DNA from 4 places in the Bacillus cereus group sp. Bce041 genome. Region 1 is predicted to be linked to each of the others. Evidence: riboswitches for the same ligand, from Rfam matches in the RefSeq annotation. Region 1 holds a riboswitch; each other region holds the start of a gene.

Region 1 (5,933 bases):
CTATTAATTGTCCAGTTTGTACTTGATCACCAGCTTGTACAGTGCGATCCTTCATATGAGCATAAACAGTTGTATATAATTTCCCATTGATTTGATGCGCAATGAAAACAACATTGCCATAGCTAGCTGAATAATAAGATTTCACAACTTTACCTGCAGCAGCAGCTTGGATAGAGACGTTTCCTGGAGCGGCAATATCTATACCATAATGCATTTGTTCCCAGCGTATATCAAAGGTTGAGCTAATTCTTCCTTGAGCGGGGAATTTGAAAGCAGCTGGAATTGATGAAGGCTGATCTGTTTTAGCTTGTGGTTGATTTTGTACTACATAGTGTTTTGCTACATATCCGTATCCTGTGCCAAAACGAATTTTATACCAAGTACCTACAGTTTCTACTACTTGTACTTGTGTACCGTTTTGTAATGAACCGAGTAGAGCGCTACTTGTACTAGCGGTGCTACGTACATTTAGATTAGGTGTTGCAACAGTATATTTTGTATTATTTTGAACGGTGATTCCTTTTACTAAGGGTTGTGAACCATTAGAGATGAATGCTTTTTGTACGTAACCTGTTTGGCCATTATGTGATATTTTATACCATTCGCCTTGATCTTCTTGAACGGTAATAAACTTACCATTTGGTAATACATCTAAAATGGAAGATTCTAAATTAGGTTCAGAGCGAACGTTTAATGCATTAGCATTAACGATGTATTGATCATTAGATTGAAGTTTGTTTTTTAGTAAAATAGCATCTTTTTGTACATAACCTACTTTATTATGAACAGATACTTTATACCAACCATTAGTTGTTTCAAGGATGTTCACTTTTGTATTAAAGCGAATTGTATCAATTGATGTGCTTTTTACGTTATCTTCTGTATGTAATGCTACTTGATCGACTTTGACATACCCAGTTTTAATATTAGATAATTGTTCAGCGTTTGCTTTTTGTACATTTGTTTCACCCATAGAAGGAAGTAAAGAAGCAATCGCTACAGTAGTTGCTGTTAAAGCAGTAGCTTTCATATTCATGGAATAGAGACCTCCTCTAGTTGTATAGTTGTAATTTTATTATAGTATAAAGATATAATATAGTGGGGGTATTCACATAAATGTAATATGAAATCAATATAAAAATAAATTTTTTGAAGATAATGATTCCTTTTTATACAATTAATCGGGGTTTTATTTTCTAAAATAGAATGTATGTATTGTATACTTTTGATATTATGTTGATAATTAAGAAAATTAAAAAAGTTGATGATGTCTTATTAGGGTGTTATACTGACAGTGATAATTTTATAGTTTGCTAGGAGAGCTGGTGTTGCCAGCTGAGAGTAGGCCGTAAGCCTTTGATCCTTTTTATTACCTGATCTAGATTATGCTAGCGTAGGGAAGCAATTCGGACACTAACAATGAGTCCCCGTTTCTTTGCGTATAGAAACGGGGCTTTTTTATTTGAAAATTTCATATTGAAACCACTAGGGGTGCTTGACTTGCTGAGAGAGGAATAATCCTTAACCCTTACAACACCTGATCTAGGTAATACTAGCGAAGGGAAGTGGAGCATCGAATAAATGTATAACTTTATTTGCTGTAACCACTTCTTATATATAGAAGTGGTTTTTTATTTAGATACATATATTGAAAGGGGATAGAGAAATGAAATTTTGCGATAGATTATTAGAAACTGTGCAACCGGTTTGGGAGATGAGTCATAATCATCCGTTTGTAGTGGGTATGGGAGATGGCACGTTAGAAAAAGATAAATTCCAGTATTATATTATTCAAGATTATTTATATCTGCTAGATTATGCAAAGTTATATGCGATTGGTGTTGTAAAAGCAACGAATCCACAAGTAATGGGAAAGTTCGCTGAACAAATTGATGGAATATTAAATGGCGAAATGACAATCCATAAACAATATGCAAAAAGACTTGGAATTTCTATAGAGGAGATAGAGTCTGCGAAACCATCTGCTAAAAATTTAGCTTATACAAATTACATGATGTCTGTATCTCAAAATGGCACACTTGCGGAATTAATAGCAGCGCTTCTTCCATGTATGTGGAGCTATTGGGAAATTGGAAAGCGTTTAAATGATATTCCTGGAGCAAGAGATCATGAGTTTTTTGGTGAGTGGATTCAAGGATATAGTTCGGAAGAATACGGTAATCTTTGTATTTGGTTAATAGATTTATTAAATGAAATGGCAGTTGGAAAGTCTGAGACAGAACTAGAAAGATTAGAGGAGATCTTCTTATATTCCAGTCGATTTGAATATTTATTCTGGGATATGTCCTATCGTAAGGAGATGTGGGGATTTGAGGAGCAAGAACATACTACAGTTTCATAATGTTTCTTTTCATTACGATGAGAAACCAATCATCCATGAATTAAATGCTTCTATACATGAGAAAGAGTTTGTCAGTATTATCGGACCGAGTGGATGTGGGAAAAGTACTTTATTTCGCCTTATTACAGGTCTAGAAAAGGTAAGTACTGGACAGATAGAACTGACAGAAACAAAGCACCATCCTGTAGGATATATGCCGCAAAAAGATATGCTTTTGCCGTGGAGAACAATTATTGAGAATGCTGCCCTGCCGCTAGAGTGCCAAGGTGTACAGAAGAAAGAAGCAGAAGTAAAGGCAAAGGAACTGTTACATAAATTTGGTTTGCAAGGGTATGAGAAAAAATATCCGAAAGATTTATCTGGTGGTATGAGACAACGTGTATCTTTTATTCGAACTTTATTAACAGGCGGGGAGATATTGCTGTTAGATGAACCATTTAGTGCGTTGGATGCTTTAACGAAGACCTCTTTGCAAGAATGGTTGTTTGAACAATGGCAAGAGTGGGAAAAAACAATTTTATTCATTACTCATGATGTTGAAGAAGCGTTATTTCTTTCAAACCGAGTTTTAGTAGTGGAACAGCAGCCGATAACGACTTTGACTGAACGGACTGTACCGCTTGATCATAACAGAACACGAAAAGATTTATATAAACCGGAAGTATTAGCGCTGAAAGATGAGCTTCTTAGTATGTTACAAAGGCAGGTACTTGTGTGATGAACCGATTGAAAGAATTAGTTCCTGCTATTACACTTTCTAGTATTTTACTAGCTGTGTGGGAAATAGGAGCAAGAATTGTAGATGAGATGTACATTTTACCGTCACCTTCTGCGATTTTAATGAAGATATGGAAACTAAAAGACATATTATTTACAGTTCATTTACCTGCAACGTTATACGTCGTTTTAATAGGTGTTGTTATCTCTATCGTATTAGGTGTAGGGCTAGCGATGTTAATGAATGCGAGTACATGGATGGAGAGAGCATTTTATCCATTATTAGTTGCTTCACAAACGATTCCGATTACTGCGCTTGCTCCGCTATTTGTTTTATGGTTTGGATATACAATTTGGAGTAAGGTTGTTGTCACAGTTTTAATTACGTTTTTCCCAATTGCGGTCAATACGTATGATGGACTGCGTAGTACGAAAAAAGAATGGGAGGAGCTCTTAGTTACATATGGAGCAACAAAAAGAGATATTTTTCTTAAATTAAAGTTGCCGTCTGCTCTTCCTTATTTTTTCTCAGCTTTAAAAATTGCAGTTCCGCTTAGTGTTATCGGAGCAGCAATTGGAGAATGGCTCGGTGCACAAGCTGGGCTTGGATATTTCAGTAAGAGAATGATGACGCAGTTAGATGGAGCTGGCGTATTTGCACCTATTGTATTGTTATCATTATTAGCTATTTTCTTCGTCGTAATTATTTCCATATTAGAAAAGAAATTCATTAGTTGGAGGAAGCATTCATGAAATTTTTAAAGCGCATCTTTGTGTTTACATTATTAATTGCAATAATTGCAGGATGTTCGAGTAATTCAGCATCAGACAAAAGTAAAAAAGAGAAAGAAATAACAGTCATGTTAGATTGGTATCCAAATGCGGTACATAGCTTTATCTATGCAGCAATTGAAAAAGGATACTTTAAAGAAGAAGGTGTAAAGGTAAATATTAAATTCCCTTCTAATCCGACTGATCCATTAACGCTGGCAGCAGCAGGGAAGGTGACAGTTGGCTTGTATTATCAGCCAGATGTTGTTATGGCGAAAGCGAATGAGCAAATTCCAGTGAAATCAATTGGGGCTGTCGTACGTTCACCATTAAATCATGTTGTATCACTGAAATCAGCGGGCATTCAATCACCGAAAGATTTAGAAGGAAAAACAGTAGGATACTCTGGAACACCATTAAGTGAGATGTATTTAAAAACGATGGTAAAAGAAGCTGGTGGTAATCCTGATACAGTGAAAGTAGTAGATGTTGGCTTTGATTTAGTACCAGCATTAATTACGAAGAAAGTAGATGCGGTAACAGGGGCATACATTAACCATGAAGTACCTGTTATGCGTCATGAAGGCCATGAACCAGCGTACTTTAATCCAGCTGATTACGGAGTACCAAACTATCATGAGCTTGTGTTTGTAACAGGTGATAAAACGTTGAAAAAAGATAAAGAGGCGTTGCAAGCTTTCTTACGTGGTACGAAAAAAGGCTATGATTTCATGAAGAAAAACCCAGATGAAGCATTGAATATTTTATTAAATCATCAAGAAAAAGAAAACTTCCCACTTGTGCCAGAAGTTGAAAAGGAAAGTATGAACATTTTATTAGAGAAGATGGAAACGAAAGATGAGCCATTCTTATCAGATTCAAAAGAATCTTGGGAGAAACAAAATAAGTGGCTGAAGGACAAAGGAATGACGAAAGAAACCGTCCCAGCCGATGAATTATTCGAAAATATTTTAAAGTAGGCGAATGAATATGAAAAATGAGCTCCACGTAATCTCAAATGGCCATATGCCATTCGAAGAGTTAGTGAATGTAGCGATGCAAGTTGAGAGTGAGATTGATTATTTGCATATTCGTGAGCGTGAGAAGAGTACGAAGGAATTATATGAAGGTGTGGAAAGTCTATTAATGGAGGGCTTTCCAGCTTCTAAAATTGTCATAAACGATCGAATTGATATTGCAATTTTATTAAATATTCCTCGTGTTCAACTAGGATATCGAAGTACAGATGTAAAGTCAGTGAAAGAAAAGTTTTCGTATTTGCATGTCGGTTATTCTGTGCATTCGCTAGATGAAGCAATAGTAGCTTTTAAAAATGGAGCGGATTCACTCGTTTATGGCCATGTATTTCCGACAGATTGTAAAAAAGGTGTGCCAGCGAGAGGGCTTGAAGAAATTTCAGACATTGCAAGGTGTTTATCTATACCGATTACAGCAATTGGAGGAATTACCCCAGAAAACACAGTGGATGTTCTTACTAACGGTGTAAGCGGTATAGCAGTTATGTCTGGAATTGTAAGTAGTAGTAACCCGTATAGCAAAGCGAAATCTTATAAGGAATCAATAAGAAAGTGGGCGGAAAAACATGTGTGAGAAGTATGATGTAGCGATTATTGGTGGTGGTGTAATTGGTAGTTCAGTTGCACATTTTCTAGCAGAAAGAGGACATAAAGTAGCGATTGTGGAGAAGCAAAGTATTGCATCGGAAGCTTCAAAAGCAGCTGCTGGTTTACTTGGTGTTCAGGCAGAATGGGATGCGTATGATCCGCTATTTGAACTTGCTAGAGAAAGCCGAGCTATATTTCCACAACTTGCAGCAGTTTTACGTGAAAAGACGGGTGTTGATATTGGATATGAAGAAAAAGGAATTTATCGTATTGCTCAAAATGAAGATGAGAAGGAAAGAATTCTTCACATTATGGATTGGCAGCAGAAAACAGGTGAAGATTCTTATTTTCTAACGGGAGACCATGTGCGGGAAAAAGAGCCATATCTATCCGAATCTATTATAGGAGCAGTATATTATCCGAAAGACGGTCATGTTATTGCACCAGAGCTTACGAAA
Region 2 (5,933 bases), on a different contig from region 1:
CTGTAAACCAAATGTAGAAAGCATTGTGTCTGGTAACGTCTTTAAAGCAGGAGCAACAGCAGTTGTTGCTATTTTCGGTATCGCTTGGATGGGAGATACTTTCTTTAATGGAAACTTAAATATGATTCAAGGATCCATTCAGCATTTAGTAACAAGTGCACCTTGGCTATTTGCCATCGCATTATTCATTCTATCTATTTTACTATATAGCCAAGCAGCCACAGTACGTGCTTTAATGCCTCTTGGATTATCACTCGGTATTCCACCAGCACTACTAATCGCTATGTTCCCTGCAGTAAATGGATACTTCTTCATTCCAAACTATGGAACAATCGTTGCTGCCATTAACTTTGATCGTACTGGTACAACAGGTATTGGTAAATACGTATTAAATCATAGCTTTATGATTCCAGGCTTAATCGCAACATTTACTTCTATCGGAATTGGAATGCTCTTAATTTCAATTATGTTTTAAAGAAAAAGCACAAACCTTTATTTAAAAAGGTTTGTGCTTTTTTAATCAAATGCTTGTTTAAATTTTGGGGCAGTCTATTTCTCCATGTAGCACTTAAAATACTACACGTCCTTCCCTACAAACTTCTCTTTACTTCTTCAGCTAATTTTCTCGTACTTTCATACGCAGATTCAGCTAAACTAATTGCTGAAATAACTGAAACACCATCCGCACCCGCTTCTATAACTGCCGCTGTATTTTCAATTGTAATCCCACCAATACCAACGATTGGCACTGTAATTCCTTGTTCTCTAAAATAAGCTAATCCTTTCGTTCCTTGAACCGCTTTCGTATCTTTTTTCGTACTTGTTGGGAAAATAGGTCCAACGCCTAAATAATCTGCTCCATTTTCGATTGCAAAGCGTGCTTCTTTAATTGTATGAGCAGATACACCGATAATTTTATCTCCCATTTTTTCACGAACAGATGTAATTCCTTCATCATCTTGTCCTACATGAACACCATCTGCATCTAATTCAATGGCTAATTCTACATCATCATTTACAATGAAAGGAACACTATATTCCTTACAAAGCGTCTGCAATTCTTTTGCAAAGCGCACTCTATCTTCTCCGATTAAAGAACCTTCCCCCTTCTCGCGAAACTGAAAAATTGTCACTCCACCATCTAACGCTTCTTTCAATACAGCTAAAGGATCCCTCGTGCAGTTATTACTTCCCATAATAAAATACACTTGCAATAGCTTAGACATTTTATCTATTTCAATGCGTGCCATTTCTTTCACTCCCTCTTACTCTAACTCCTCAATCTTTCCATACTTCTCAATATCACCAGAAGTAGTATTCGCTAACTGATTTAAAAATTCAATTTGGAAACTACCAGGTCCCTTTTCCACGGTCTTAGCAGCTGCCAGTTCCGAAGCTACACCATAAAACGTTAATGCTGCTACTGCTGCTTTTACATAATCTTTTTCCACTGCTACAAATGCTCCTATTACAGAAGTTAGTAAACAACCAGTTCCCGTAACTTTCGTTAAAATAGAGTGACCATTTCGAATAACAATCGTTCTCTCTCCATCTGTAACAACATCTTCTTCTCCAGTAATTACTGCAACTGTATTTAGTTCATCTGCTGCCTGCTTTGCAATACTTACGACATTACCATTTCCAGCACCAGCGTCTACCCCTTTAATTTCCCATCTCTCATTAATAACGTTCGCTATTTCAGCTGCATTTCCGCGAATACTCGCTAATTCAATTTCAGCCGGAATATGTCTCGCAACTTCTGTTCGATACGATGTTGCTCCTGCACCAACTGGATCAAACAGTACTGGTACATTGTTCACATTTGCTGATTTACCGGCAAGTAACATCGCTTCTACTTCTTCAGGACGAAGTGTTCCCATATTTAATACTAACGCTCCAGCAATGCTAGCCATTTCTGCCACTTCTTCTTTTGCATACGCCATTACAGGCGATGCCCCTAACGCTAACAAACCGTTAGCTGTAAAATTTGTTACAACAACATTTGTAATATTATGAACAAGCGGATTAGATTCTCTCACCAAATCCACTACTTTACTAATTTCTTTCATATTCATCCTTCTCATCTCCTAACTATAGTTATGGGAGATACACAAAAAGGCACTTTGCGCGTACGCAAAGTGCCTGAACATGTGCTTTTACACTCTCCCTACGCTGGCATTATCCAACAGGTTCAAATGGTCAATGACGGACTAGTCATACTCTCAGTTTGTATCCACAAACTCCCATGTGTTTAGTATTCTTCTACTTCAAAGTCTACTCTTATTCTAGTAAAATAACAAGTTCTTTACTTTTCTATTTAATATAGAAGCAACTGATAAAGTGAAACTTTAATCAGTTGGGATTTTGTTAACTCCATTAAAAACAGCTGAAATATGGAGCGAAACTGAATCTCAAGAAGATGTATGCTATATTTAACTTATGGAAATTTGAAAGGATGTTTTTAATATGTCAAAAAGCGTTGTAATCGCTGAAAAACCTTCCGTTGCACGAGATATTGCTCGTGTACTGAAGTGTGATAAAAAAGGAAACGGCTATCTTGAAGGTAGTAAATATATTGTAACTTGGGCTTTAGGTCATCTCGTTACATTAGCAGATCCAGAAAGTTATGATGTGAAATATAAAAAGTGGAATTTAGAAGATTTACCGATGCTACCTGAGCGTTTGAAATTAACGGTTATTAAACAAACTGGTAAACAATTTAATGCTGTAAAAAGTCAGCTACTTAGAAAAGATGTAAATGAAATTATTGTAGCAACAGACGCTGGACGTGAAGGGGAATTAGTCGCACGCTGGATTATCGATAAAGTTAAGCTAAATAAACCAATCAAACGTTTATGGATTTCTTCTGTAACCGATAAAGCAATTAAAGATGGTTTTGCAAATTTAAAACCAGGTAAAGCCTATGACAATTTATACGCTTCAGCAGTTGCGCGTTCAGAAGCTGACTGGTATATCGGTCTTAATGCAACTCGTGCTTTAACGACTCGCTTTAATGCCCAGTTAAATTGCGGCCGTGTACAAACCCCTACTGTTGCTATGATTGCTAGTCGTGAGGATGAAATAAAGAACTTCAAAGCACAAACTTACTACGGCATCGAAGCTCAAACAATGGAGAAGCTCAAACTTACTTGGCAAGATGCAAATGGCAATAGCCGTAGTTTTAATAAAGAAAAAATCGATGGTATTGTAAAACGTTTAGATAAACAAAATGCTACTGTTGTGGAAATTGATAAGAAACAGAAGAAGTCATTCTCTCCTGGTCTTTACGATTTAACTGAATTGCAACGTGATGCGAATAAAAAGTTCGGTTACTCTGCTAAAGAAACATTAAATATTATGCAAAAATTGTATGAACAGCATAAAGTACTAACGTACCCTCGTACAGATTCACGCTACATTTCATCTGATATCGTTGGAACACTTCCAGAACGTCTAAAAGCATGTGGTGTTGGAGAATACCGTCCCTTCGCACATAAAGTATTACAAAAGCCTATCAAACCTAACAAATCATTTGTTGATGATAGTAAAGTAAGCGATCATCATGCGATTATTCCAACAGAAGGATACGTTAACTTCTCAGCATTCACAGATAAAGAACGCAAAATTTATGATTTAGTTGTAAAACGTTTCTTAGCTGTGTTATTCCCGGCATTCGAATATGAGCAACTAACGTTACGCACAAAGGTTGGCAATGAAACGTTCATTGCGCGCGGAAAAACAATTCTACATGCCGGTTGGAAAGAAGTATATGAAAATCGCTTTGAAGATGATGATGTAACTGATGACGTAAAAGAGCAACTTCTACCTCACATTGAGAAAGGCGATACATTAGCTGTAAAGTTAATTATGCAAACATCAGGTCAAACAAAAGCACCTGCACGATTTAACGAAGCGACTTTACTTTCAGCAATGGAGAATCCTACAAAATATATGGATACGCAAAATAAACAACTTGCTGATACGTTAAAATCGACTGGTGGATTAGGTACTGTAGCGACACGTGCAGACATTATCGACAAGCTATTCAATTCATTCTTAATTGAAAAACGCGGTAAAGATATTCACATTACTTCAAAAGGTCGCCAGTTACTTGATTTAGTACCAGAAGAATTAAAATCTCCTACACTAACTGGTGAATGGGAACAAAAACTTGAGGCTATCGCAAAAGGTAAATTGAAAAAAGAAGTATTCATTTCTGAAATGAAGAACTATACGAAAGAAATCGTTTCTGAAATTAAATCAAGCGATAAAAAATATAAACATGACAACATTTCAACGAAGTCTTGTCCAGATTGCGGTAAACCAATGCTAGAAGTAAACGGCAAAAAGGGAAAAATGCTCGTATGCCAAGATCGTGAATGTGGTCATCGTAAAAATGTATCTCGTACAACAAACGCTCGCTGTCCGCAATGTAAGAAGAAACTAGAATTACGTGGTGAGGGTGCAGGACAAATCTTTGCATGTAAATGTGGCTATCGCGAGAAATTATCAACATTCCAAGAAAGACGTAAAAAAGAATCTGGAAACAAAGCTGATAAGCGCGACGTTCAAAAATATATGAAACAACAGAACAAAGAAGAAGAACCATTAAACAACCCGTTCGCAGAAGCATTAAAAAAATTAAAATTTGATTAAACAAAAAGGTTCCTACCTCTATCGGTAGGAACCTTTTATTTTAGTGAATGATTTTACTTCCTTTTGCATTCTCAACAAATTTTTCACTTGATTTGTTAATTGGTGTTTTCAGTAATAACGCAGCAACAATCATAACTACTACGAAAGCACTTAACACAAGTAAATCTCGCGTTACGATATCCCAAAGCATTCCGCCAACTGTTTCACGAATTGCGCTAATTGCGTATGTGAATGGTAAGAACGGATAAATCGCTTGGAAGAACGCTGGTGTCATTTGGATTGGGAATGTTCCGCCCGATCCTGCTACTTGTAGTACAAGTAAAATGATCGCCATCGATTTCCCAACGTTTCCGAAAATAGAAACGAGTGAGTATACGATACAAACGAAGACTCCACCAATAAATAAACTAAATAACACAAACCAGAACTTATCGACTACGTACGTACCGAGTAAGAATATATCTCCCATCGATACGATAAACGCTTGTGAAAGACCTATCGTTAAGAATGTTAATAAACGTCCGAAGTAAATTTCATGGCTCTTATAATTCGCGCCCTCTTCGTGTACTTCTACCGTTAATAATGAAACCATTAATAATGCGCCTACCCATAATGCAAGCACTGTATAGAATGGTGACATCGCTGAACCGTAGTTCGGCATCGCAAATAATTTATTTTCTTTTAAATTTACTGGATTCGCAAAGTAATCACTTTGCTTTTCAACATCATTTTTCAATAAGCGTATAATGTCTTTTAAATCCTCTTCAGATTCAAAATCACGAATTTTATCTGCTAATTCTTTAACCTTTTTCTCAGTTTCCGGCATGTCAGCTTTAATATCTGCTAATTTCTTTCTACCGTCTACTAAGCCTTTTGATGAATCTTCTAGTAATTTTTTAACATCTGGAAGCTTTTTGTCTGCATCATTTAAAATTTGAGTTGTATTTTTCGACATCTCTTTTGTACGAGCAATTGCTGTATTGAAATTAGGTACAATTTCTGAATCATACGTCGATAATACATCTGTTAATTGAGCTGATCCGCTCTTCGCAGCGTTGTTAATACTTTCAATTACATCTTTTGTAGGTTTCTGTCCATTGTTAAGAAGTGTAATTCCCTTATTCGTTGCATCTACACCTTTTTGCAGACTACTTTTCGCTTTATTTAATTTTGCAATTCCATTATTAAGATTTTTATCACTATTTACATCAGCTAAAACCTTATTTGTACTTTCTAGAACTGGAATCATATCATCGATTAAACCGATTCCAGCTTGG
Region 3 (5,933 bases), on a different contig from region 1:
ACTTGCGGATGGTAGTCTTCTACTGCCGTTCGTTAAAGATTTACTCATTACAGCTGCAAGCTTTGGGGGAAACAATAATTTATCATTATATGATTTTAAATTGGATCAATGGGGTATAAAGAAGAATGCTGGAGAGTCCTTTTTCCAATATAGTAATCGTATTCTAAATAGTTCACTTTGGAAAAATACAAAAGATATAAGTCAATGGGATTTAAGTACAGATGGTGCAAAGGAGTTAAATAATTGGGTAAAGACGCAACCAGATGTGTATTATTTATCCTATAGTGGACATGCATCACAAGCAGCACCTATAACAGGTTTACATTTGCCTCATATAACGATGAATAAAGTGTTAATGGGAAATGCATTTTTCTTAGGTTCTTATGCGAGATATGAAGAAAACCGTCCGCTAGTTGATACTTCTTGGTGGCAAAATGATGGTGTAGTAAATACAAATTCTATGATTGCACCATCTTCTAATGTTACTGTAAATAATAATGAGTCATTACAGATTGGAAAATGGAATCATATTGAAACGAAAGCGAATTGGGACCATCTCGACATGGTAGGGTTAAGTGTTTCAGACTCGTTAGGTTTTTCTAGCATTCAAGAGTTTTATAGAACAATTGCTGAAAAGCTATCACGTTTACCGAAATAGGTAATAATAAAGCGCTCTCGATGGAATTCGAGAGCGCTTTATATTATATTGAAAGAGGGATTTGGTAGAAAAATATGGGGGGATATTATGAAAATTCAAGTTGTATTATCAGGATACGGAACAGTAGGTAGAGAGTTTATAAAATTATTAAATGAAAAATATTCATATATATATGAAACATATGGGATTCAATTAGTTGTAAGCGGCGTATTAGGGAGAAATATCGCAATACATAATGAAGAAGGCTTATCTCTTCATCATTTATTGATGTATGGTGGCGGTACCGCTGCAATTGAAAAATATTTAGAGTATCATCCGAAGGAACGTGCAACAACTAGCATAAGTGGTACTGTATTGGTAGAATCAACGGTTACAAATCTTAAAGATGGAAATCCAGGGAAACAATATATGAAACAAGCGATTGAGAAACAGATGGATATAGTAGCAATTTCTAAAGGTGCGCTCGTTACAAATTGGAGAGAAATAAATGAAGCAGCAAAAGGCGCAAATATACGAATTCGATATAGCGGTGCAACAGCCGCTGCACTACCGACACTAGATATCGGACAATTTAGTTTAGCCGGTTGCAGTATTGAAAAAATAGAAGGAATATTAAATGGAACAACTAATTATATTCTTACGAAAATGTATGAGGAAGATATGACATTTGAAGAAGCACTGAAAGAAGCACAAAATAAAGGAATTGCTGAGACAAACCCTATATTAGATATAAGTGGTTCAGATAGTGCGTGTAAATTGTTACTTTTGACAAACAGCTTAATGGAAACAGAGAAAACACTTACTGATATACATATAAAAGGAATCGAGCACGTTACAAAACAGCAAATTCGAAATGCTAAGGAACAACATAAAATTATTAAATTAATAGCATCAACATATAAGGATGAGGGAGGCAATGTGAATTTAAATGTTGAACCGTGCCAAATAGAAAAAGATCATCCATTAGCAAAAGTAAATGGAACCGAAAAAGGAATTACGTTCTTTACAGATACGATGGGACAAATTACTACAATTGGTGGAGCTTCTAATCCAAGAGGCGCTGCAGCTGCAGCTTTAAAAGATGTAATAAACTTATATCGAAAAGATTTGTAAGACCGTACCGCCCTTTATAAAAAATACATATGCCGTGGACCTTTTGAGAATGAAATAAATATGCAAAAATGATTGCAGGGGGTAAGAAATTGTTTAAGGATTTTAAAGTTGTTAAAGAACGTCCCGTTTATATTCAATTGAAAGATTATTTGAAGAAAATGATTATGAAAGGGCATTTGCTCGGGGATCAAAAAATCCCATCAACAAGGGAACTAAGTGAATTACTAAGTGTGAGTAGAAACACTGTACTCGCTGCTTATGCAGATTTAGAGCAAGAAGGACTCATTTATGCAGTTAAAGGAAAAGGGAACTTTGTTGCGAAGGTGGATATATCTAACACTTCGTCTGTTGAAATAGATTGGAAAAATAAACTTAATACAGTGACCGCATTAGCGGACGAATTAGATTTAATGAAACATGGTGTTCGTTGGGAAAAGGGAATGATTGTTTTTAATAGTATAGCCCCGGATGAGAAGCTATTTGATGTTGAAAATTTCAAAAGAGCTTTTCTTACTCGTATGTCCATTGAAGGGGACATCGTATTGAACTACGGATATGCAAAGGGATATAGACCGTTAATGAATTATTTACTTCATTACATGGAAATGAAAGGTGTAGACATTTCGAATAAAGATATTCTAATTACAAATGGATTTACAGAAGGATTGGATATTGTACTCTCTTCTTTATCAAAAAAATCCGGTCGTGTCATTTGTGAGAATCCAACTCACCATGCTGCACTTAAGCTTTTCCGTTTACATGGACTTGAAGTTCATGGGATTGATATGCATGAGGATGGTATTGATACGAATGAAGTTGAAAAAAGTTTGCGTGAAAAAGATTTTGATTTTGCTTATTTAATTCCTTCTTATCATAATCCAACCGGTATTGTTACGAGTTCAGAGAAAAGAACGGAATTGATGAGGTTATTTTCAAAATACAACGTTCCTATTATAGAGGACGGATTTAATGAAGAATTACGTTATTCAGGTTCACATTTAGCTCCATTATTAACTTTTGCGGGAGCTGGCAATAATGTGATTTATATTAGTAGCTTTTCAAAGGTACTTTTCCCTGGTTTACGTGTAGGCTGGATTATTGCAGATAAAGAGCTGATTCATTATTTAGAAAGCGTAAAAAGAGCAAGAACGATTCACACATCTACGCTAGATCAAGCTGTTCTGTTTCAATATTTACATGAGGGATATTTTGAAAAATATTTAAAAAAGGCAAGATCTGTTTATAAGAAAAAATATGAGTTAGCTGTCGGGGCATGTAACCAGTACATTCCTTTTAAAAGAATGACTGGAGATGGTGGGCTGCATTTATTTATAGAGCTAGAAGAGCATATGAATGCCCGCACACTTTTACAAAAGTGTTATGAGAAAGGCGTTACGTTTTCACCTGGAGATGTTTTTTACTCTGATGGAGAAGGAGCGAACACTTTCCGATTAGGTTTTTCGCGCTTGAAAGAAGAAGAAATAGTTCGGGGAATTAAAATAATTGGTGATACATTAAAAAATGAAATTTGGAGTTGAGAAAATGAAAATCGGTGTTATTATGGGCGGGGTATCGTCTGAAAAACAAGTTTCAATTATGACGGGGAATGAAATGATTGCTCATTTAGATAAAAATAAGTATGAAATAGTTCCAATTACATTAAATGAAAAAATAGATTTAGTTGAAAAAGCGAAAGACATTGACTTTGCGTTGCTCGCATTACACGGAAAATACGGAGAAGATGGGACAGTTCAAGGAACACTGGAGAGTTTAGGGATTCCTTATAGCGGAAGTAATATGTTATCTAGCAGTATATGTATGGATAAAAATATTTCGAAAAAGATTTTACGTTATGAAGGTGTAGAAACACCAGATTGGATTGAACTTACAAAAATGGAGGATCTAAATCTTGATGAGTTAGATAAGTTAGGATTTCCATTAGTAGTAAAACCAAACTCTGGCGGATCGAGTGTCGGAGTGAAAATCGTTTATAATAAAAATGAATTGATCTCAATGCTAGAAACTGTATTCGAATGGGATTCTGAAGTAGTAATTGAAAAGTATATAAAAGGTGATGAAATTACATGTTCAATTCTGGATGGAAAACAGTTACCTATAGTTTCAATTCGACATGCAGCCGAGTTCTTTGACTACAATGCAAAATATGATGATACTAGTACAGTTGAGGAAGTTATCGAACTTCCAGCAGAAATTAAGGAACGTGTAAATAAAGGGTCACTTGCTTGTTATAAAGCATTAAAATGTAGTGTTTATGCAAGAGTTGATATGATGGTGAAGGACGGAATTCCATATGTAATGGAAATTAATACATTACCAGGGATGACACAATCAAGTTTATTGCCAAAAAGTGCAGAAGCAGCGGGGATTAGTTATAGCAAACTATTAGATATGATTATTGAAACATCATTAAAAGTTAGAAAAGAAGAAGGGTTTTAAGGGAATTATATAACGAATTTTTTTGACAGTTTCACGAAGTATGCTATGATGAATACATTATAAAAACAAAATATTTATCCACTAGGGGGGCCTTTTATAGGCTGAGATCAAATGTGATTTTGAGACTCTTAGTACCTGATCTGGTTAATGCCAGCGTAGGGAAGTGGGAAAGACGTTGCTATTTAATGAGTAAATAAATACTGTCAATTTCACTTTCTTTACGCCTGTAAAGAAAGTTTTTTTATTTTACAGCTTTAATAATTGTGGATAAATACTTATATTTTATACATTATTGGAGGGATTTAAATGACTTTTTCACAATCATTACGTAAAGAAGTAGATTCAATTTGGGAAGCGAGTTTTAACCATCCTTTTGTAAAAAAACTTGGTGAAGGAACATTAGATTTAGCTAGTTTTCGCTATTATGTGCTTCAAGATTCATATTATTTGAGTCATTTTGCTAGAGTACAAACTTTAGGAGCTGCAAAAGCTCTTGAATTAGAGACGACAGCTCGTATGGCACATCATGCTCAAAATACATATGAGGCCGAGTTATCTTTACATGAGAATTTTGCTAAAAAACTAGGGATAACGAAAGAAGAAAAAGATAATTTTATTCCTGCGCCAACTGCATATGCGTATACTTCACATATGTATCGTGCTGCGTATGAAGGGCATTTAGGAGATACCATTGCAGCAATTTTACCTTGCTATTGGTTGTATTATGAAATTGGCGAACGCTTAAAAGAGTGCCAGCCGGAAGAGCCAATTTATAACGAATGGATTTCTGCTTATGGATCTGATTGGTTCCGTACGCTAGTTGAAGAACAAATTACACGTTTAGATACTATCGCTGAAAAAGTAACAGAGGCAGATCGCAAACGTATGAAACAGCATTTTATTATTAGCAGTCAATATGAATATTCATTTTGGGAAATGGCTTATACATTAGAAAAGTGGCCAGTGGATACAGACGTAAAAGACGTAATTGGATAAAGAATAGAAGTAATGTTATAGATAGGTATGGATCATACCTATCTATATATTTTTTCTTGTCAAATTTGCGTAAAGTCATTAGTGCTACGGGAATGGCGAAATAGAATATCGATAATTTAGCTCATTTACTTGTCTACGCATTAACTGGATAAACTTCTGTCACATTTATTTTACAATCAAAGAACGTAAATGTTGGTGGTATGAAGTTAAATAAGAAAAGAAACCCGAGCTGTTAGCTGTAACGGAGTTGTTTTTTCTTTGCAGGAATTTCTATATTATCATGGAGTGTTGTTAATACGATATGCAAATATGCATATCGTATTTTTTTGAGTTCTTTATGTGTTAAAATTAGATATAAAGATATGAAAATATAAAGAAGCAAAAGCAGGAATATCCAATGAATTTTGAGAGGTGTTATATGTTTACAAATAAGAAATTAATTCGATTTGGTTTATCGTTGTTTGTATTTTTAGGAATCATTAATTTTACAATCAGCTATTTTCAAACATATCTTGAAACAGCAGCAGATATCAAATGGGTAATTCCAGAAATTTGGAAAACTATTTTGCTAGATGTTCCTCAAGGTATACTTGTTCTTTTAGGCGCAATTGCTTTATATGATTTCACAAAAGAGGCATCACAAAAAGACGCATCAATCTAAGTGTGTCTTTTTTCAATTAGCAATTTCATAGAGAGTTTTGCTGGAGAA
Region 4 (5,933 bases), on a different contig from region 1:
AATAAAATATTTTCCTATAAAGAATGGGATAATTTCATATATTAAAAATGGTAGGTTACTCCTACCATTTTTGGCATGGAGGAATGAAGAATGAAGTTACTCAATTATATCGGTATCATATTGATGGCTATAGGGCTATTCATGGGATCCTATTATGCTGTGGAATGGTATAAAGGAAGAAGCTCTGCCGGGCAATTAACTGCAGAAGAAATAAAGAGTCTTAAAAATATACAAGATACTCAACTTTCTCGTGAAACACCTGTAACTTCTCAAGTGCCTTCTTCTCAAACAGAACATAAAGAAGGAGAAAAGGTAGCGATGTTAAACATACCGAAAATAAAGAAGAAGTTTTCTATATATTGGGGAGCAGATGATACGACTTTGAAAAAAGGAGTGGGTATGTTCGTTAGTGATTTAACGACAACTCCATCTGGAGGGGGACATACTGTACTGAGTGGACATCGAGATACTGTATTTACAGATTTAGAAGAGTTGAAAGAAAAGGATACCCTTGTTTTAGAGTATGATAATAAAACGTACACATATGAAATTCAAAAGACATGGATTACTCATGCGGATGATCGTACTGTTATTATAAAAAAAGAAGAACCGATATTAACAATGACAACTTGTTACCCATTTAATTATATAGGGAATGCACCAGATAGATATATTATCGAGGCGAAGTTAACTGGCAGTTATTCAAAGTGAAATTATAGTTTCTGAAAGCGGGAGGGGGATATATAAATTATGTCAAAAAATATTTTAATTGTTGAAGATGAAGACATATTACGTGAAATATTAAAAGATTATTTTTTAAGTGAGCAATATGTAGTGTTTGAAGCGAGGGACGGGAAAGAGGCTTTAGTTGTATTTGAAAAAGAAGAGGTTGATTTAGTTATTTTAGATATTATGTTGCCAGAACTTGATGGGTGGTCTGTTTGCCGAAGGATTAGGAAGACGTCGGAGGTGCCTATTATTATGCTGACGGCGCGCGTAGATGAAGACGATACGTTACTTGGTTTTGAACTTGGAGCAGATGACTATGTGACGAAGCCGTATAGTCCGCCAATTTTATTAGCAAGAGCGAAACGATTATTAGAAAGTAGAAAAGCATCGAAGAAACCTTTAGAGAACGAAGATGATACGTTATCGATTCATGGCATCCATGTCCATTTTCCATCGCGTACTGTTACTGTTGATGAGGCAGATGTTAGTTTAACGCATACGGAGTTTGAAATATTGGTGTATTTCATGAAAAATCAAGGAATCGTTTTAACGCGAGAGCAACTCATTTCAAGAATTTGGGGATATGAATTTGCTGGCGATGATCGAACGGTGAATAGCCATATTCGTAATTTAAGAAATAAATTAGGAGAGAAAGCAAAGTATATTACAACTGTAGTACGAACTGGTTATAAATTTGAGGGGAATATATGAGAAAAGGGATTGTTCTAAAATTATTTACTCTTACAACAGCATTATGCATGTTAATTTTAGCGACGATATTTATTGGACAAACGATATTTTTTAAACAATATTATGCGAATCGAAAAGTGGAAGATATTAAAGTGAATTTAAATTCCTTTGAGAAGAACTATTTAAATCATGCAGGAAATGCAGAAGAAATTCAGAAACTAGAGCAAGACTTTTTAAGAGAAAATAATACGTGGATTACGACATTAGATAAGAACGGGAATTTAAAACATGCAGATGATTTTTATTTTGAGGTAACGATAGATCGTAGGCAACAAAAGAGCTTTGGACAACAAATATTTAAAATTCCTTTAGGCAATCTCGTCAATATAGAGGAGATTGATAATAAATTATCGGAGCATTTTTTAGGGCAAGAAATTTATTTTTCTGGAGTGAGAAAAGAAGATAGTTTTATTCCATTCTCTTTTTCTTTATCTAAGCAGAATTTAAGCGGATCTAATAAACCGTTAGAAAAAGCATTTAATGAGAAAATGAGTAAATTAAATGAGGAGAAAAAGAAAGCAGCTGTGGAACAAGTTGGTAAGGAAAAGAAGCCGGCTGTTCGGGAGCAAGCTGCTCAAGAACCAGATGTTTACATAGGAGGGCGTGTTACGAAAGTACAGTTTCCAGATGTAAAAGGCCCCGTAAATCCAATTTATAAAAACACTTTATTTTTGGATAGTATAAAAGAATTTCAAACGGATGTGTTACTAAAAGAGAGTAATCAAATAGAGTATTCAACAAAGACAATGGACTACGAAAAGAATGATATAAAATATAAATTATTAATGAAACCAATAAAAGAAAAAGACGGATCGGTAACATATATTTATGCGATGGCTTCTTTACAGCCGGTAGATGAAGCTGTACAAATGGTGCAAGATTATTATATCTATATCATTGCATTTGTAGTCGTTCTTATTTTTCTAGCTTCGTTCTATTACTCAAAACAAATTGCAAAGCCATTATTGAAAATAAATGATACAACAAAGAAAATAGCGCATTTAGACTTCACAGAAAAAATACCGATTACTTCGAAAGATGAAATTGGAGATTTATCGAAAAATATTAATGTGCTATCAAATAAACTCCATTCGCATATTGGACAGTTAGAAGAAGATATTGAAAAGGAAAGAAAGTTAGAAAAGACGCGAAAAGAATTCATTTCTGGTGTTTCACATGAATTAAAAACACCGCTAAGTATTATGAAAAGCTGTATTTCTATTTTAAAAGATGGGGTAGCTGAACATAAAAAAGAGTATTATTTTCAGGCAATGGAGAGAGAAGTAGACAAAATGGATACGTTAATTTTGGATATGCTTGAGTTAGCTAAATTTGAATCTGGTACATATAAAATGAAAAAAGATTCGTTTTATATTGATACAGTAATTGAAGGTATATGTGAACATCTATCTGTGGAAATAGAGAAAAAAGAACTTCATATTCATAAAAATATAAGTTCATTTGAAGTGATTGCAAATCAAGGCCGGATTGAACAAGTCATCGTGAACTTCATTACGAATGCTATACGATATACACCAAATAAAGAGGATATTATTATTTCTACAATAGATGAGAAGAATCGTATAAAAGTGTGCATTGAAAATAAAGGTACTCATATTGAAGAAGAGCAATTAGATAAAATTTGGGATCGTTTTTATCGCGTGGATACAGCTCGTCAGCGTTCACAAGGTGGGACGGGGCTTGGGCTTGCTATTTCAAAGAATATTTTAGAACTACATGATGCTGAATATGGGGCAGAAAATACAGAAGATGGTGTATTATTTTATTTCTATTTACCGAAAAAAGCGTAGACAATATGATCTATGCTTTTTTAATTTATTTTCATATTATCTTTACCTAATCTTTATTTTTAATCAGTATAATTTGTTTAGAATATGAGGTTATGTAAGGAGTCGATGAACCGTGCATAGCAATTGGCTAAGTATAATGGTATTTATTTTCTTTTGCGCATTTATTGTATTTTTAATTGATATTACGATATGAAAAAAGAGCGCTCATTAAGCGCCCTTTTTTTGTGTATTCATTTGATAAGCACTGATGCTTTTGAATAATCGTGGTGAAGTGATAAATAAAAATATAAGTAAAACGGTACATAAAATAAAAGAACCAAGCATTGTACTTCCATTTACGATTAATGAATATAACACAGCTGATTGACCTTTCGGCGCATATTGTCCCCAGAAAATAATGCCGGCAATAAAGTGGCAGAAATAGCGAGCAAAGCTACCGATAAATGTAGCAAGGATAATATAAGCAAGGACTTTCTTACCCTGATTTTGTTTTGATGAATGTTTGTCTTTATGGTTACCTAAATTTGATTGTTCTAAGCTATTTTCATTGGATGTTAAAAGTGCTTTTTGAATTGGACGATAGAATAAGCCAGCAAATCCGATAAAAGCAAAGGCAATGAAGTACTCAATGAATGCTTGAACAGGTGTTAAAATATAAGCATCTCCCACGACAATTTGTAATAGTCCCCAAACTAAACCGCCTAAGAAAGCTGATTTAAAGCCCCAGCGGTAAGCAATAATAAAAATAGGAATCATAGCGAATGAGATAGAACCGCCTGTTGGAAGTTTAAGTGATAATGGTAAAATATCGATAATCATGGCGAAGGCTGCAAGAATAGCAGATTCGATCATCGCTTGTAAATTGGTGTTACGCATGTTGTCTCCCCCTAAATCCAAGTTGTACAAAAAAGAATAGATATCATAGGAGGATACGAAATACGTAAATAAAAATGAGGTATGTATTTCGGACGTTTGCACAATCCCTGCGTTAGCATTAACTAACAGGTTCGAAGGGTCGGAACGAAGTGTTCCCTCTCAGCGGCATGGCTCCCCCAGTGATAACGAAATTCTTTATTTGTTATTGTTTATTGTAAGCGAAATGGATGAGAATGGCAAACGAATACAGTATGACAATAATTGAAATAGAATTGTAGCGAAATGTTAATAAATATGAAGCAAAAGGGTATAGTACAAGAGAAATTGGGTGTGGTATAATTTTTTTGAAAATAATTATCATTCTCTTCTGAGGGGGAAGGTTATGAGCTTAGTAGATATTAAAATTGGAGAGAAAGTGTTAGTAAAAAGTATTCAGTCTTTAGATCAGCTATTAAAGCGTAGACTAGCTGCTTTCGGTCTTGCTGAAGGAAGCGAACTTCGCCTGAAACAGAAAGCGATGTTCAAAGGTCCTTGTACATTGGAGTGTCGTGGACAGTTAATTAGTATTCGTCATTGTGACGCGAAAATGATAAAGGTGGAATTAGCGTGAATAAGGTAGCTTTGCTAGGGAATCCGAATACAGGGAAGACATCATTATTTAATGCGCTTACTGGTTCTTATGAATACGTAGGAAACTGGAGCGGTGTAACAGTAGAAAAGAAGGTTGGTAAATTAAAAGATAGACAAGGAACATTAATTGATTTGCCAGGTGTGTATGATTTAAATCCAGTTTCACGTGATGAAGGTGTTGTAACAAACTTTCTATTAACAGAAGAATTTAATCATATGTTAAATATCGTAGATTCCTCGCAGTTTGAAAGAAATATGCATTTAACGTTGCAGTTACTTGAATTTGGTAAGCCAGTCTCAATTGGTTTAAACATGGTTGATGTGGCGAAGCAAAGAGGAATTGTCATTGATGTAAAACGATTATCAGAGCTATTAGGTGTAACAGTCGTTCCTGTTGTTGCAAGAAGTGGAAAAGGCTGTGAAGAACTGCTTACGACTCTTAAAGAAAATGACAAAAAAGAGAAAAAGCCATTCCTTATTTCATATGGTGTACAAATGGATGAAGGAATTGGAGAAGTAATTGCTCTTTTAGAGACAGCGAATTACGAGCATCCGAGATGGTTAGCACTTCAATTTTTAAGCAATAACGAAGTAGTAGAAAAAGAAATGAAAGCATTACCAATTTATAAGGAACTCATAGCCATTCGATCTCGCTTAGAAGGAAGACTTGATTGTACGTTAGAAGAGCACATTTACAAAACTCGTGAAGCGTATATTGAAAAGTTAAAAACAAATGTTATGAAGCATGAGAAAGAAGGAAAAATTCCTTTTTCAGAAAAAATTGATAGATTAATTACACATAAAATTTTAGGACTTCCAATCTTTTTAGCAGTTATGTTTTTTATTTTTCAGGTTACGTTTACGTGGATTGGTACACCTTTATCGGATATGTTAGATGAGTTTTTTGGTGGCCAGCTTACGGATTGGGTGACGGCTGGACTTACAAGTATTGGAGCTTCTGATTTTATTCAAGCACTAGTTACAGAAGGTATTATTGCCGGTGTTGGTGCTGTATTAGTATTCGTACCACAAATCTTTGCACTATTCTTTTTTATTTCATTATTAGAAGACTCAGGGTATATGGCGCGAATTGCAGTTGTTATGGATAGAATTATGGAGTTTTTCGGCTTAAACGGA

What was found. Region 1 has a riboswitch for thiamine pyrophosphate ahead of tenA (thiaminase II). Riboswitches for the same ligand answer to the same signal wherever they lie in the genome.
Region 2: linked by a shared signal. The riboswitch ahead of thiM (hydroxyethylthiazole kinase) and the one ahead of tenA (thiaminase II) in region 1 are both predicted to bind thiamine pyrophosphate.
Region 3: linked by a shared signal. The riboswitch ahead of tenA (thiaminase II) and the one ahead of tenA (thiaminase II) in region 1 are both predicted to bind thiamine pyrophosphate.
Region 4: linked by a shared signal. The riboswitch ahead of thiT (energy-coupled thiamine transporter ThiT) and the one ahead of tenA (thiaminase II) in region 1 are both predicted to bind thiamine pyrophosphate.

Annotation. Positions count from the first base shown of each region.
Region 1 is NZ_JBQXON010000002.1:1,066,357-1,072,289, reverse strand. Features, by position in the region: gene ACUN13_RS11560 (SH3 domain-containing protein) at 1-1,036, opposite strand, end outside; TPP riboswitch at 1,306-1,417, shown strand; TPP riboswitch at 1,478-1,581, shown strand; gene tenA (thiaminase II) at 1,667-2,362, shown strand; gene ACUN13_RS11550 (ABC transporter ATP-binding protein) at 2,331-3,080, shown strand; gene ACUN13_RS11545 (ABC transporter permease) at 3,080-3,832, shown strand; gene ACUN13_RS11540 (ABC transporter substrate-binding protein) at 3,829-4,830, shown strand; gene tenI (thiazole tautomerase TenI) at 4,841-5,461, shown strand; gene thiO (glycine oxidase ThiO) at 5,454-5,933, shown strand, end outside.
Region 2 is NZ_JBQXON010000007.1:103,644-109,576, forward strand. Features, by position in the region: gene ACUN13_RS21510 (anaerobic C4-dicarboxylate transporter family protein) at 1-475, shown strand, start outside; gene thiE (thiamine phosphate synthase) at 591-1,250, opposite strand; gene thiM (hydroxyethylthiazole kinase) at 1,266-2,075, opposite strand; TPP riboswitch at 2,148-2,257, opposite strand; gene topB (DNA topoisomerase III) at 2,467-4,656, shown strand; gene ACUN13_RS21530 (YhgE/Pip domain-containing protein) at 4,697-5,933, opposite strand, start outside.
Region 3 is NZ_JBQXON010000004.1:63,234-69,166, forward strand. Features, by position in the region: gene ACUN13_RS14465 (esterase/lipase family protein) at 1-658, shown strand, start outside; gene ACUN13_RS14470 (homoserine dehydrogenase) at 746-1,771, shown strand; gene pdxR (MocR-like pyridoxine biosynthesis transcription factor PdxR) at 1,861-3,309, shown strand; gene ACUN13_RS14480 (D-alanine--D-alanine ligase) at 3,314-4,228, shown strand; TPP riboswitch at 4,302-4,407, shown strand; gene tenA (thiaminase II) at 4,535-5,224, shown strand; gene ACUN13_RS14490 (DUF3937 domain-containing protein) at 5,622-5,885, shown strand.
Region 4 is NZ_JBQXON010000001.1:1,041,345-1,047,277, reverse strand. Features, by position in the region: gene ACUN13_RS05540 (LPXTG cell wall anchor domain-containing protein) at 1-1, shown strand, start outside; gene ACUN13_RS05535 (class D sortase) at 91-711, shown strand; gene ACUN13_RS05530 (response regulator transcription factor) at 751-1,440, shown strand; gene ACUN13_RS05525 (sensor histidine kinase) at 1,437-3,290, shown strand; gene thiT (energy-coupled thiamine transporter ThiT) at 3,498-4,166, opposite strand; TPP riboswitch at 4,253-4,354, opposite strand; gene ACUN13_RS05515 (FeoA family protein) at 4,549-4,776, shown strand; gene feoB (ferrous iron transport protein B) at 4,773-5,933, shown strand, end outside.